DNA from 3 places in the Mycobacterium sp. NGS51 genome. Region 1 is predicted to be linked to each of the others. Evidence: riboswitches for the same ligand, from Rfam matches in the RefSeq annotation. Region 1 holds a riboswitch; each other region holds the start of a gene.
The links. A riboswitch is a leader RNA that binds a small molecule or an ion and turns the genes downstream of it on or off. The one in region 1 is predicted to bind cobalamin.

Region 1 (4,367 bases):
CCTGGCTGACAATCGCACAGCCCAGCGCGACAGCCGCTCCCATCAGGACCACGCCGGGAACCAGCACGCGGTGATCGGAGGTACCCAACGCAATACGGGACAGGTGCGGTACCGCCAGCCCGAGGAAAGCGATCGGGCCGCAGAACGCCGTCGTCACACCGGCCAACAGCGACGCCGACGCCACCGCGATCGTCCGGGCCCGCCCGACGTCGATCCCCATCGTGCGGGCATAACCCTCGCCGAGCAGCAGCGCGTTGAGAGCACGGACCGTCATCGCCGCGGCCGCCACGCCCACTGCGACGCACGGCAACAGCAGGCGCAAGTCGGCCCAGGTGGTGCCGGCGAAGCTGCCCAGTCCCCAGAGCAGATATTGCTGGACACGCTGCGGATCCGCATACACCAGCAGCACACTGACGACCGCGGTACTGGCCGCGCCCACCATCACGCCGATCAACAGCAGCGTCGCAGCCGACCGCACCCAGCGGGCCAGCGCCAGCACCATCGCTAGCACGGCCGCGGCCCCCAGCGCCGCAGCGAGCACCACGCCGGCGCGACCGCCGCCGGCCAAACCCGCGGTGAATCCGGCGGTGGATCCGGCACCGGCGATCACCACGACGGCCACCCCGAGGCTCGCGCCCGAGCTGACGCCCAACACGTACGGGTCGGCGAGCGCGTTGCGGAACAGGGTCTGCATCTGTAGGCCGGCCACGCCCAGCCCGGCACCGGCCGCGACCGCGGTCAGCACCCGCGGCACGCGCATGCTCGCCACGATCACCTGCCAGCGAGGGTCCGACGGGTCGGCACCGGCCAGGACGCGGACCGTGTCGAACAGCGGCACCCGCACCGGGCCCAGCGCAATCCCCAGCAGCGTCAGCACCGCCACCGCCGCGGCCAGCGCCGTCAGCGCGGCCGCCGCCCTGCTCACGCGCCGGTGACCTGTCGATAGAACTCGAAGCGGTGGTTGGGTGCCAGCTCGGGATGCAGGATCGCCACCAGATCTGCCAGCACCAGGTCGGGCCGGGCCACGCCGCGCTCCCAGTAGTCGTTGCCGCCGCCGGGGCCGATCGCCTTGGTCGCCGACCAGACTTGCCCGTCGCGGACCGCCGTCAGCTCGCTGTAGCGGTTGTCGGTGGCCAGCGCGTCATCGAGTGTTCTCCAGTTGGTGCTCACCAGCCACACCGGAGCATGTCCGGCCTTGGCGTAGACGGATTCGAAGCTCAGCTGCAGGCTTCCGGTGTTCGGGTCGCGCGACCACGGATAGTCACCGCCGGCGTCGACAATCAACCGTCCCGCGTAGTCGCCGCCGGCCGGCACCGACCAGGTGCCTTGGTACATGGTTCCCGGCAACACCTCGGCGGGCCGCACGCCGGCCGTCTTGGCTGCGACGTTGCGGTAGTCCTCGCGCAGCCCGTCGTAAATCCCGTCGGCCTTCTTCTCGGTGCCCGTCAGCGCGGCGAACACCTTGACCCACTCCGCCCGGCCCAACGGCGTGGCCTCCAGCCATTCGGCGTCGGCAACCACGTCGATGCCGGCGTCGCGCAGCTTGGCGTAACTCGGATCGTCGGTGCCCGCGGTGACCAGCACATCGGGGTGGCCCGCGATCACCGACTCGACGTTGATCTGCTGGCCCGGCGCGTAGTCGGCGACCTTGCCGGCGTCGATGCGCCGGCGGATCTGCGGGCTGACGGCGTTGGCGGTATCGGCCAGACCGGTGACCACGTCGGTCTGGCCGAGTTCGTCGATCATGCCCAGATGGGTGGTCGACGCGGAATACAGGCTGGTGACGGGCACCGTGATCTGCGGCGCGTGTGCCAGGTCGCCGGTCAGCGCTGGCGCCGGGGCCCCGCAGCGCACCAGCACATACGACTGGGGTGATCCGTTCGGGTAGGGCTGTTTGACGGTCAGGACCTGATAGCTGTTGTGGTAGCTGATCGTGAAATTGGTGGCGTCGTGGACCGCCGACTTGTCCGGGAAGTAATCGGCGTTCGGGTCGAAGGCGCTGATGCAGCCTGGCGTATCGGAGGTGCTGGTGTCGGACGGCTTGTCCGACGACGGGGCGCAGGCGCCCACGCTGAGCGCCAGGGTGGTGATGACGACAAGAACTATCCACGGCGGACGTGACATCGGTCAGCTCTCTCGGGGTACACCGCCCCGGTTCGCAGGACGCGATGACGGCAGTGTCCTGGCTTTCGGATCGCTGCTCGCCTCGCCTTCCAGCCGGCTGGCCGTGGCCGATGAGGGTCGCTCCCCGATGACAGTGGCGGGACCGCGCCGGACTCACACCGGCTTCCTGCATCGTCATCGCCTTAACGGCGACAATATATACGCCGCTCCTCCTCATCGCTTCCGCTCTGCATCGTCGCCGGCGGAATTCTTGCACGGCGGCTAATCGAGGCGGTAGCGGATCAACCGCGAGCTGTTGGCGACGACGGCCACCGACGACGCGTTGTGCAGGATTGCGGCCAGCACCGGCGACAGCGCGCCGCCCGCGCCGATCAGCAGCCCGGCGGCGTTGACCGCGATGGACATGCCGTAGTTCTGCCGGATCACCTCGACCGCACGCGACCCGAGATCGCCCACATCGAGCAGGCGCCGCAAATCGTCGTTGGCCAATGCGACGTCGGCGGTTTCGACGGCGACGTCGGTTCCGGCCAGTCCCATGGCGATTCCGATGTCGGCGGCCGCCAGCGCGGGAGCGTCGTTGATGCCGTCGCCGACCATCCCGACGACATGCCCTTCGTCCTGCAGCTCGCGCACCACTTCGAGTTTGTCCTCCGGCAGCACCTCGGCCCGCCACTCGTCGATGCCCAACTCGGCGGCAACCACCTTGGCGATCTCCGGGTGGTCACCGGTGAGCATGACGATGCGGCGAATCCCGTTGGCCCGCAGCTGGTGTAAGACATCGGTGGCCTCGGAGCGCACTTCGTCGCGCAGGCTGATCAGTCCCACCAGGATGCCGTCGACCGCCAGCAGCAGCGGCGTTTCGGCCTGCTGGCGCAACTTGTCCACCCAGTCGGCCGCTTCGGTTGTCACCGCGACGTTTTCGGAGCGCAGCAGCGATGGGCTGCCCAGCAGCAGCGTGCGGCCGTCGGCCCAGGTCCGCATCCCCAGGCCGACCAGCACCTCGCATTCCTCGTGCGGCGGAATGATGATGCGGCGTTCCTCGGTGGATCTGATCACCGCCTCGGCAAGCGGATGCCGCGAGTGCAGTTCCGAGCTGGCCGCGTAGGCCAGGACCTGCTCGGGTTGCCAATCCCGGTGGATGGCAATGATGTTGGTGACGACCGGGCGGCCGACGGTGAGCGTCCCGGTCTTGTCGAACACGATGGCGTCTACCCGGCCGGCCTGCTCGAGGTGTGAGCCGCCCTTGATCAGGATGCCGCGACGAGCACCGTTGCCGATCGCCGCGCTGATCGCCGTCGGTGTCGCCAGCCCCACGGCGCACGGGCACGCGATGAGCAGCATGGTCATCGCGCGTCGCACATCTCCGGTGATCGCCAGGGTGATCGCCGAGACGATGAACGAAATCGGAACGAAGCGGCGGGAGAAGTTCTCGCCGACGGTTTGGATCGGCGCGCGATCTTGTTGCGCCTCTTCGACTCTGGTGACGATGCGGCCGATGGCTGTTTCGTTGCCGACGGCGCGGGCGCGCACGACCAAACGGCCGCGCAGCACCACCGAGCCGGCATGCACGTCAGACCCGGTGACGATGCTGACCGGCAGGGTTTCGCCGGTGATCGCAGACTGGTCGACAACCGCCTCGCCGTCGACCACTTCGCCGTCGACCGGTATCGCCACGTGATCGTGAATCACCACGTCGTCGCCGACCTGCACGGTGTCGATCGGCACCTGCACCTCGTTGCCGTCGTCCAGCCGTATCCAGGCGGTGTCGGCGGTGCCGCGCAGCAAATCCGAAATGGCCCGCCGGGTCCGTCGCAGCGTCAAATCCTGGAGGTACTCACCGATATTGAGCAGCCACAGCACCGTGAGCGCGACGACGTTCTCGCGCAGCACCAGGCTGGCCACGGTCGCCGCGGTCACCAGCGCATCGGTGCCGGCACGGCCGGACCGCAGCGATCGCAGCGCGCCGCGCAGGAAGGGATAGCCCATGAACACCGTTGCGCCGGTCGCAACCAACTGGCCGCTCGAACCCAGCAGCGGCGGCCGATTGAAGACGTAGCGGCGCACCCCGAGCAATGCCAGCGCCGCGCCGCCGACCACCATGCGCAGCACCTCGGTGTTGCGGACATCGGCCGAGCGCGGCGTGCGTGCGGGAATCAGTTCGGCCGCAACGTGTTCGGCCGAGTCGATCGCGGCAAGCACCGCCGAGCGGTCGCAGCGTTTCGGCGAATACCACACGACGACCG
Region 2 (4,367 bases), on a different contig from region 1:
CGTGGGAGTCGAGGGAGAACTGGTCGAGCGTGGTGCGGTCGAATCCCCACTGCTCGGCGATCATCTCGGCGCCGATGCCCTGGTTCGGAACCGCGCCGTCGTAGCGGTCCAGGAAGCCCTGCGGGAACGGCCTGCCACCGCCGGCGAGCGACGAGCCCATCGGCACCCGCGACATCGACTCCACACCGCCGGCCACGACGACGTCGTAGTGACCGGCGACCACACCCGCGGCGGCGAAGTGCACCGACTGCTGGCTGGACCCACACTGACGATCGACGGTGACACCCGGCACGCTCTCGGGCCAGCCGGCCGTCAGCAACGCGGTGCGACCGATGTCGAGGGCCTGCTCACCGGCCTGCATGACACATCCCCAGATCACGTCGTCGACGAGCTCGGGGTCGACGCCGGCCTTGCCGACGAGCCCGTTGAGGACCTGGGCGGACAGGTCGGCGGGATGCACCCCGGACAGACCACCGTTGCGTTTGCCGATCGGTGAGCGCACCGCTTCGACGATGACGGCTTCAGCCATGACGTTCTCCTTTGACTCGTGTGCCTCGATTCTTGACCACGGCGCTAGGCGGGTCGGGAGCGGGGTTGCCAGGTAGCGTCGGCGGCATGGCACGCATCGTCGTCATCGGCGGCCACGGCAAGGTCGCCATGCATCTGGCCCGAATCCTGACCGAGCGCGGCGACGCCGTGACGTCGGTTTTCCGCAATCCCGACCACGCCGAGGAAATTGCCCTTACCGGGGCCACACCCGTCGTCGCCGACATCGAGCAACTCGACACCGACGCCCTGGCCGACCTGGTGGCCGGACATGACGCGGTGGTCTTCTCCGCCGGCGCCGGCGGCGGCAATCCGGCCCGCACCTACGCCGTCGACCGCGACGCCGCCGTCCGGGTCATCGACGCCGCCGCCAAGGCCGGAGTTCGGCGCTTCGTGATGGTCTCGTATTTCGGGGCCGGACCCGACCACGGTGTGCCGCAAGACGATCCGTTCTTTCCCTATGCCGAGGCCAAGGCCGCCGCCGACGCCCATCTGCGCAGCAGTGACCTCGACTGGACCATATTGGGACCCGGTCGGCTCACGCTCGATCCCGCGACCGGGCACATCGCCGTCGGTGCCGCACCGCATGGCCGGGAAGTCACCCGCGAAGACGTCGCGCTGGTGGCGGCGGCCGTGCTGCACGACGACGCGACGATCGGGCGGACCATCGAGTTCAACAACGGCGACGTGCCCATCGTCGAAGCGCTGGCCGCCGACGCGGCGATCGCATGCGCGGCGAAGCCGGGCGCCGGGGGCACCCCCAGCCGCGAAACGGCGAGGGGGACGGGTCGCCGCCATCGCACCTAGTAGTCTCGATTACGCAACTGGTCTGCCGTCGCCGCAAGGTGTCGGCATCGAGCGAGGCATGTTGGCTATGCGTCGCGAGAGGGAACTCGGTGAGAATCCGGGACTGTCCCGCAGCGGTATGCAGGAACGACCGCCGTCTAGAAGCACTGGTCAACGACCGGGAAGCGACGGCCATTAGGAGCACCACATGGTGCATGCCTGCGAGTCCGAAGACCTGCCAGCTGTGCCGGACGCGCCGCGTCCGGCGGTTCACCGCCTCGTGGGATGGGCGTTGGCCGCACCGGTTGCCGTGCCCACCGGGCGCAGTGCACCCGATCGGCTGTGCGTCCGCTGGCGGTGACCACCACGTCGAGTGAAGGACGAACACGTGACCGCTCAGCCGTTTACCGCCACCATCACCGGCTCCCCGCGCATCGGTCCGCGCCGCGAACTCAAACGCGCAACCGAAGGCTACTGGGCCGGCCGGACCAGTCGATCTGAGCTGGAGTCCGTCGCCGCCACCCTGCGCCGCGACACCTGGGCGGAATTGGCGGCGGCCGGGCTGGACTCCGTGCCGGTGAACACGTTCTCCTACTACGACCAGATGCTCGACACCTCGGTACTGCTCGGCGCGCTGCCGGCCAGGGTCGCGAAGGTGGCCGACGAGCTGGACCGTTACTTTGCGGCGGCCCGCGGCAACGACGACGTCGCGCCGCTGGAGATGACCAAGTGGTTCGACACCAACTACCACTACCTGGTTCCCGAGATTGCGCCCGGCACCCGCTTCGAGCTGCATCCCGACAAGGTGCTTGCCGAGCTGAAAGAGGCCCGCGACCAAGGGATTCCCGCCCGACCGGTAGTCATCGGCCCGATCACCTTCCTGCTGCTGAGCAAGCCGGTGGATGGTGCCGGTGCACCGATCGAACGCCTCGACGAACTGATCCCGGTGTACACCGAGTTGCTGTCGCTGCTGGCCGACAATGGCGCGCAGTGGGTGCAGTTGGACGAGCCGGCGCTGGTGACCGATGTCGCCGCCGACGCGGCCGCGCTGGCCGAACGCGTCTACACCGCGTTGGGCTCGGTGGGCAGGCGGCCCGCGATCCATGTCGCCACCTACTTCGGCGATCCCGGCGCCGCGCTGCCTGCACTGGCTCGCACGCCGGTCGAGGCGATCGGCGTGGACCTGGTCCGCGGCGCCAACGCGGAGCTGGCATCGATTCCCGAGCTGGCCGGCAAGACGCTGGTCGCCGGTATCGTCAACGGCCGCAACATCTGGCGCACCGACCTGGAGTCCGCGCTGAGCCGGCTGGCGACGCTGCTGGGGTCGGCGCAGGCAGTTGCGGTGTCGACGTCGTGCTCGACCCTGCATGTCCCCTACTCCCTGGCTTTGGAAGAGGGCGCCACCGATCTGGACGACAACCTGCGCAGCTGGCTGGCGTTCGGCGCCGAGAAGGTGCACGAGGTCGTCACGCTCGCGCGTGCGCTGCGCGAGGGCCGCGACGCGGTGGCCGACGAGATCGCGGCCTCCAATGCCGCAGTGGCGTCGCGCCGTTCGGATCCGCGGCTACACAACGGCCAGATCCGCGCCCGCATCGATTCGATCGTCGCATCGGGTAACCAACGCGGACCCGCGGCCGATCGCCGCAGCAGCCAACAGGAACGGCTCCAGCTGCCGCTGTTGCCGACGACGACGATCGGCTCCTACCCGCAGACCTCGGCGATCCGCAAGGCCCGGGCGGCGTTGCGGACCGGCGAGATCGACCAGAGCGAGTACGTCGCGCGGATGAAGTCCGAGATCGCCGACGTCATTGCCCTGCAGGAGCAACTCGGACTCGACGTGCTGGTGCACGGCGAGCCGGAACGCAACGACATGGTGCAGTACTTCGCCGAACAACTCGACGGATTCTTCGCCACCCAGAACGGCTGGGTGCAGTCCTACGGCAGCCGCTGCGTGCGCCCGCCGATCCTCTACGGTGACGTGGCGCGGCCGCGTCCGATGACCGTCGACTGGATCACCTACGCGCAGTCGCTGACCGAGAAGCCGGTCAAGGGCATGCTGACCGGCCCGGTGACGGTCCTGGCGTGGTCGTTCGTCCGCGACGACCAGCCGCTGGCCGACACCGCCAAACAGGTTGCGCTGGCGATCCGTGACGAGACGGTGGATCTGCAGTCGGCGGGCATCGGGGTCATCCAGGTCGACGAGCCCGCGCTGCGGGAGTTGTTGCCGCTGCGGCGTGTCGATCAGGACGCGTACCTGCAGTGGGCGGTCGGCGCGTTCCGGTTGGCGACGTCCGGCGTCGCCGACTCGACGCAGATCCACACCCATCTGTGCTATTCGGAGTTCGGTGAAGTGATCGGGGCGATCGCCGACCTCGACGCCGATGTGACGTCCATCGAGGCGGCCCGCTCGCACATGGAGGTGCTCGACGACCTCAACGCGGTCGGCTTTGCCAACAGCGTCGGCCCGGGCGTCTACGACATCCACTCGCCGCGGGTGCCGGCCGAGTCGGAGATCGCGACTTCACTGCAAGCAGCACTGAAAGCCGTTCCCGCGGAGCGGCTGTGGGTCAATCCCGACTGCGGACTGAAGACGCGCAGTATCGACGAGGTGAAGGCGTCGCTGCAGCACATGGTGAGCGCGGCGACGAAGGTGCGCGAAGGCTAATCGGGCGCCGCTGCCCGGCTTTCATACACCTGCACCGGGATGTCGTCATCCCACGGCTGGCGGGTCACCATATCGGCGACGCACACGTAGCCGCGCTCGAACTCGCCGGTGGCGGCGTCGACCAGCCGATACCGCTGGGTCTGGCGGTGGATCGGCTGGGCGTCGAGCATCACGATGCGCAGCTCGCCGGGTTCGAAGTGGCAACGCTTGTGCAGCGCGGCAACCAGCTGCTCGTTGCTGAAGTGCCCGTCGCCGAAATTCCAGCCGATGGCGGTGCTGGTGATCCGCTCACCGTCGGTGAGGACGTAGTCGTCCTCGTTCTGGCCGGCCATGGCGCGGTGCGCCAACGTGAACAAGGCCCGGCCGTGGG
Region 3 (4,367 bases), on a different contig from region 1:
AAGACCATGTGGTCGTCGCCGAACGGAACGATCCGAAACATTCTGGGCGGCACAATATTTCGCGAGCCGATCATGATTTCGAACGTTCCGCGGTTGGTTCCCGGGTGGAAGAAGCCGATTATCATCGGCCGGCACGCTTTTGGCGACCAGTATCGTGCGACGAACTTCAAAGTGGACCGCCCCGGCACCGTCACACTGACCTTCACGCCCAATGACGACAGCGAGCCGGTTGTGCATGAAATGGTGAGCATTCCCGAAGACGGCGGTGTGGTGATGGGGATGTACAACTTCAAGGAATCGATCCAGGACTTCGCCCGCACGTCGTTTGCCTATGGCCTGCAAGAGAACTACCCGGTGTACCTGTCGACCAAGAACACCATCCTCAAGTCTTATGACGGCATGTTCAAAGATGAGTTCCAGCGCATCTACGACGAGGAGTTCAAGGACAAGTTCGACAAAGCCGGACTGACCTACGAGCACCGGTTGATCGACGACATGGTGGCGGCCTGCCTGAAGTGGGAGGGCGGCTATGTCTGGGCCTGCAAGAACTATGACGGCGACGTGCAATCCGACGCGGTGGCGCAGGGCTACGGTTCACTCGGGCTGATGACGTCGGTGCTGATGACCGCCGATGGTAAGACGGTCGAGGCCGAAGCCGCGCATGGCACCGTCACGCGGCATTTCCGTCAGTACCAGGAAGGCAAGCCCACCTCCACCAACCCGATCGCCTCGATCTTCGCGTGGACCCGGGGGTTGCAGCACCGCGGCAAGCTGGACAACACCCCCGAGGTGAGCGAGTTCGCTCAGAAGCTGGAAGACGTCGTCGTCACCACCGTCGAGGGTGGCCAGATGACCAAGGACCTCGCACTGCTGATCGGTAAGGATCAAGACTGGCAGACCAGCGAGGAGTTCCTCAACACGATCGCCGAGAACCTGGACAAGGCCCTCAGCTCGACCTGATCTCGCGAATCGGCGGGCTGTATTGGTCGAGGAAATCGGTGATGACTTCGGTGATGCGGCCCGGCGCTTCGAACATCGGGATGTGACCGACACCGTCCAGCTCAGTCACCTGCGTGCCCTTGGGAAGTTGGCCCCTGAAGTAGCGGTGGGATCTCGGCCCCGGAAAGACCCGGTCCTTTTCGCAGATCACCAGATGGGCGGGAACGGCGGTCTGCGCCAAGTCCGCCAGTCCGGGCATCAACAGCGCTTTGATCAGCAACTGGAAGTAGGCCGGGCAGTGCGCAACGTCGTCGATGATCGCCCGGAGCTCGGCTTCGCTGACGCCTTCCGGTGGTCCACTGATCGGCAGGGTGGCCAGCCGGCGGCTGAACGGCAGTTGCAACGCGCGCGGCCCGAGCCAGCGGGCCAGCGCCCATACCGGCATGCCCATCACGAACTTGGCGATCACCTCGAACTTGGTCGGGCTCCACCGCGTCCATCCGCCCGCCGGGGCGATTCCGGTGATGGTGCGGGCCCGGCCCCGGCTCTCCAGTTCGAACGCCACCCAGCCGCCCAGCGAGTTGCCGACGATGTGGGCGGTGTTCCAGCCCAGCTCATCGAGTTGCCGCTCCACGTGATCGGCCAGTACCTCCGAGCTCAGAAACCAGGTACCCGAGTAGGGCCCGCCGTTGTGGCCGGCCATCGTCGGGGCGAACACCTCATAGCGGCCGGTGTCGGCCAATTGCTGGGCGACGGTCTCCCATACCAGCTGCGAGATCAGAAAAGGATGTAGCAGCAGGACCGGTTCTCCGGTACCCAGATGAATTGGCGCGCGCATATGCCGACACTATGGCGATACCGCCGGTACTCGCAATTGCGCCATTGGAATTGCAGATCGCCGGCGTCTTGCGACTGATTCGCGAATGACGGGATTGGCATGCCATAATCCGCCGGTAAGGCGACGACGTTGCAGGAAGCCGGTGCAAGTCCGGCGCGGTCCCGCCACTGTCATCGGGGAGCGACCCTCATCCGCCACGGCTGCGAGCTGGAAGGCGAGGCGAGCAACGATCCGAGAGCCAGGACACTCGCGTCGTCGCATCCTGCTACCCGGGGCGGTGTACCCCGAGAGAGCTGACGAATCGCCATGCCATGCATGTCAGGGTCGGCCGTCGCGGCTGCCCATTTCGATAAATCCGCTGCGATTTCAGGTAGTGGGCGGTGACCGCGCCAATTTGGATGGCCGCGCCGCCGGAAGTGCATTCGACGCTGCTGTCCAGTGGTCCCGGCCCCGGCTCGCTGCTGGCCGCTGCGACGGCGTGGAATTCGCTGGGCACCGAATACCTCGAGGCGGCTGAGGAACTCACCGCGCTGTTGGGAGCGGTGCAGGCCGGGACGTGGGACGGTCCGACCGCCGAGAGCTACGTGGCCGCCCACGCGCCGTATCTGGCGTGGCTGATGCAAGCCGCCACCGATAGCGCCGTGCGAGCGGCCCGGCATGAAACCGCCGCCACGGCCTACATCAGTGCGCTGGCGGCCATGCCGACGCTGGCCGAGCTGGCCGCCAACCATGCCGCCCACGCGGCGTTGGTGGCGACGAATTTCTTCGGCGTCAACGCGATTCCGATCGCGCTGAACGAGGCCGACTACGTGCGGATGTGGATTCAGGCCGCCACCGTGATGGGCACCTATCAAACTGTCGCCACCGCTGCGGTCGCGGCGTCACCGCAAACCACGCCTGCGCCGCAGATCATGAAAGCCGACACCTCGGCGGCCGCTGCCGATCAGCCGTCACCGCTGCCCCCCGACCGGCAGGACGACGTCCTTGATTGGCTGAACAACAGCGGGTTCACCGACTTTTTCGACAGGGTCTTCCAACCGCTGATCGACGGTCTGATGAGCGACCCGTTCTTCCAGGACATGTTCGCCGGGTTTGATCCCTGGCTGCCGGTGCTCGGTAATCCGCTGACCTACCTCAACCCGGCCAACATTGCGTTCGCCCTCGGCTACCCGATGGACATCGGAACGTACGTTGCGCTGCTGTCGCAAACCTTCGGATTCATCGGGGCGGATCTTGCCGCCGCATTCGCGACCGGTAACCCCGCGACGATCGCTTTCACCATTCTGTTCACCACCGTCGAAGCCATCGGCACGATCATCACCGACACCATCGCGCTGCTCAAGACTTTGCTGGAGACGACCCTGCTGCCGGTTTTTCTGCCGCTGCTGACCCTTCCGTTGGTTCCGCTGGTGGCTGCACCGGTACTGCTGGGCGGCGCCGTGGGCGTGGGTTTGCACCTGCACGGCATCCCGGTGATGCCCGTCATCCCGGCCCCTCCGCCGTTGGCATTGGCGCTGGCGCCGACCCCGCCTCCCGTCCCGGCTCCGGCACCTGCACCGTCGCCCGTCCCCGCGCCGGCAACGGCCCCGGCGCCGCCGGCACCCGTGGCCCCGCCGCCGGCGCCGTCAGCGCCACCGGTGGGTCTGACCATGGACGGGTTGGCGTACATGCTCGGTGGACTGACCGCCGATGCGCGGCGGGCGGCCAGCACCAGCGCCCGCCGCAAGAAGGCGCGACATGCCCACGGTGCTCAGCCTTTGGTGGCTGCGGCGGCTATGGAAGACCAGGCCCCGGGTGGGCGGCACCGGCGGGCGGAGGTCACACAACTGGGCCGCGGGTACGAATACATGGACCTGGAGTCAGAGCCCGCGGTCGTGGCCTCGGATCAGGGCGCGGGACCAATGGGATTTGCCGGGACCGAACGCACGGTGGCCGGGGCACAGCCGGCGGGGTTGACCACAGTGACCGGTGACTCCTACGGCGGCGGCTCCACGGCGCCGATGATGCCGCGCACCTGGGATCACGGGCCCGACTGAGTGACCGTGGGCCGCCGGCCGGGGCCCGCGTGAAAAGATCGAGCCATCATGAACACCGCTACCGCAACCCGCCGGGTCTTCTCCGGTGTGCAGCCCACCTCTGACTCGCTTCACCTCGGCAATGCTCTGGGTGCGGTGACTCATTGGGCCGAGTTGCAGGACGACCATGACACGTTCTTCTGCGTGGTCGACCTGCACGCCATCACCATCCCGCAGGAGCCCGACGTGTTGCGGCGGCGCACGCTGGTCACCGCGGCGCAGTATCTCGCGCTGGGCGTCGACCCGGCCCGCAGCACGATCTTCGTGCAAAGTCACGTGCCGGCCCACACGCAGCTGGCTTGGGTGCTGGGCTGTTTCACCGGTTTCGGCCAGGCCTCCCGGATGACGCAGTTCAAAGACAAGTCGACGCGCCAGGGCGCCGAGTCGACGACGGTGGGGCTGTTCACCTACCCGGTACTGCAGGCTGCCGACGTGCTGGCCTATGACGCCGAACTGGTGCCGGTCGGCGAGGACCAGCGCCAGCATCTCGAATTGGCCCGCGATGTCGCGCAGCG

Region 2: another riboswitch for cobalamin. It lies ahead of metE (5-methyltetrahydropteroyltriglutamate--homocysteine S-methyltransferase); the one in region 1 lies ahead of AC5Y5W_RS21655 (ABC transporter substrate-binding protein).
Region 3: another riboswitch for cobalamin. It lies ahead of AC5Y5W_RS14695 (PPE family protein); the one in region 1 lies ahead of AC5Y5W_RS21655 (ABC transporter substrate-binding protein).

Annotation. Positions count from the first base shown of each region.
Region 1 covers NZ_JCALCV010000021.1:68,251-72,617, forward strand. Annotated here, with positions in the region: gene AC5Y5W_RS21650 (FecCD family ABC transporter permease) at 1-925, opposite strand, end outside; gene AC5Y5W_RS21655 (ABC transporter substrate-binding protein) at 922-2,124, opposite strand; cobalamin riboswitch at 2,157-2,324, opposite strand; gene ctpC (manganese-exporting P-type ATPase CtpC) at 2,386-4,367, opposite strand, start outside.
Region 2 covers NZ_JCALCV010000002.1:40,343-44,709, forward strand. Annotated here, with positions in the region: gene AC5Y5W_RS02845 (thiolase family protein) at 1-529, opposite strand, end outside; partial or broken gene AC5Y5W_RS02850 (SDR family oxidoreductase) at 616-1,257, shown strand; cobalamin riboswitch at 1,372-1,589, shown strand; gene metE (5-methyltetrahydropteroyltriglutamate--homocysteine S-methyltransferase) at 1,721-3,997, shown strand; gene AC5Y5W_RS02860 (DUF3556 domain-containing protein) at 3,994-4,367, opposite strand, start outside.
Region 3 covers NZ_JCALCV010000011.1:12,507-16,873, reverse strand. Annotated here, with positions in the region: gene AC5Y5W_RS14705 (NADP-dependent isocitrate dehydrogenase) at 1-960, shown strand, start outside; gene ephH (epoxide hydrolase EphH) at 947-1,777, opposite strand; cobalamin riboswitch at 1,887-2,046, shown strand; gene AC5Y5W_RS14695 (PPE family protein) at 2,158-3,813, shown strand; gene trpS (tryptophan--tRNA ligase) at 3,862-4,367, shown strand, end outside.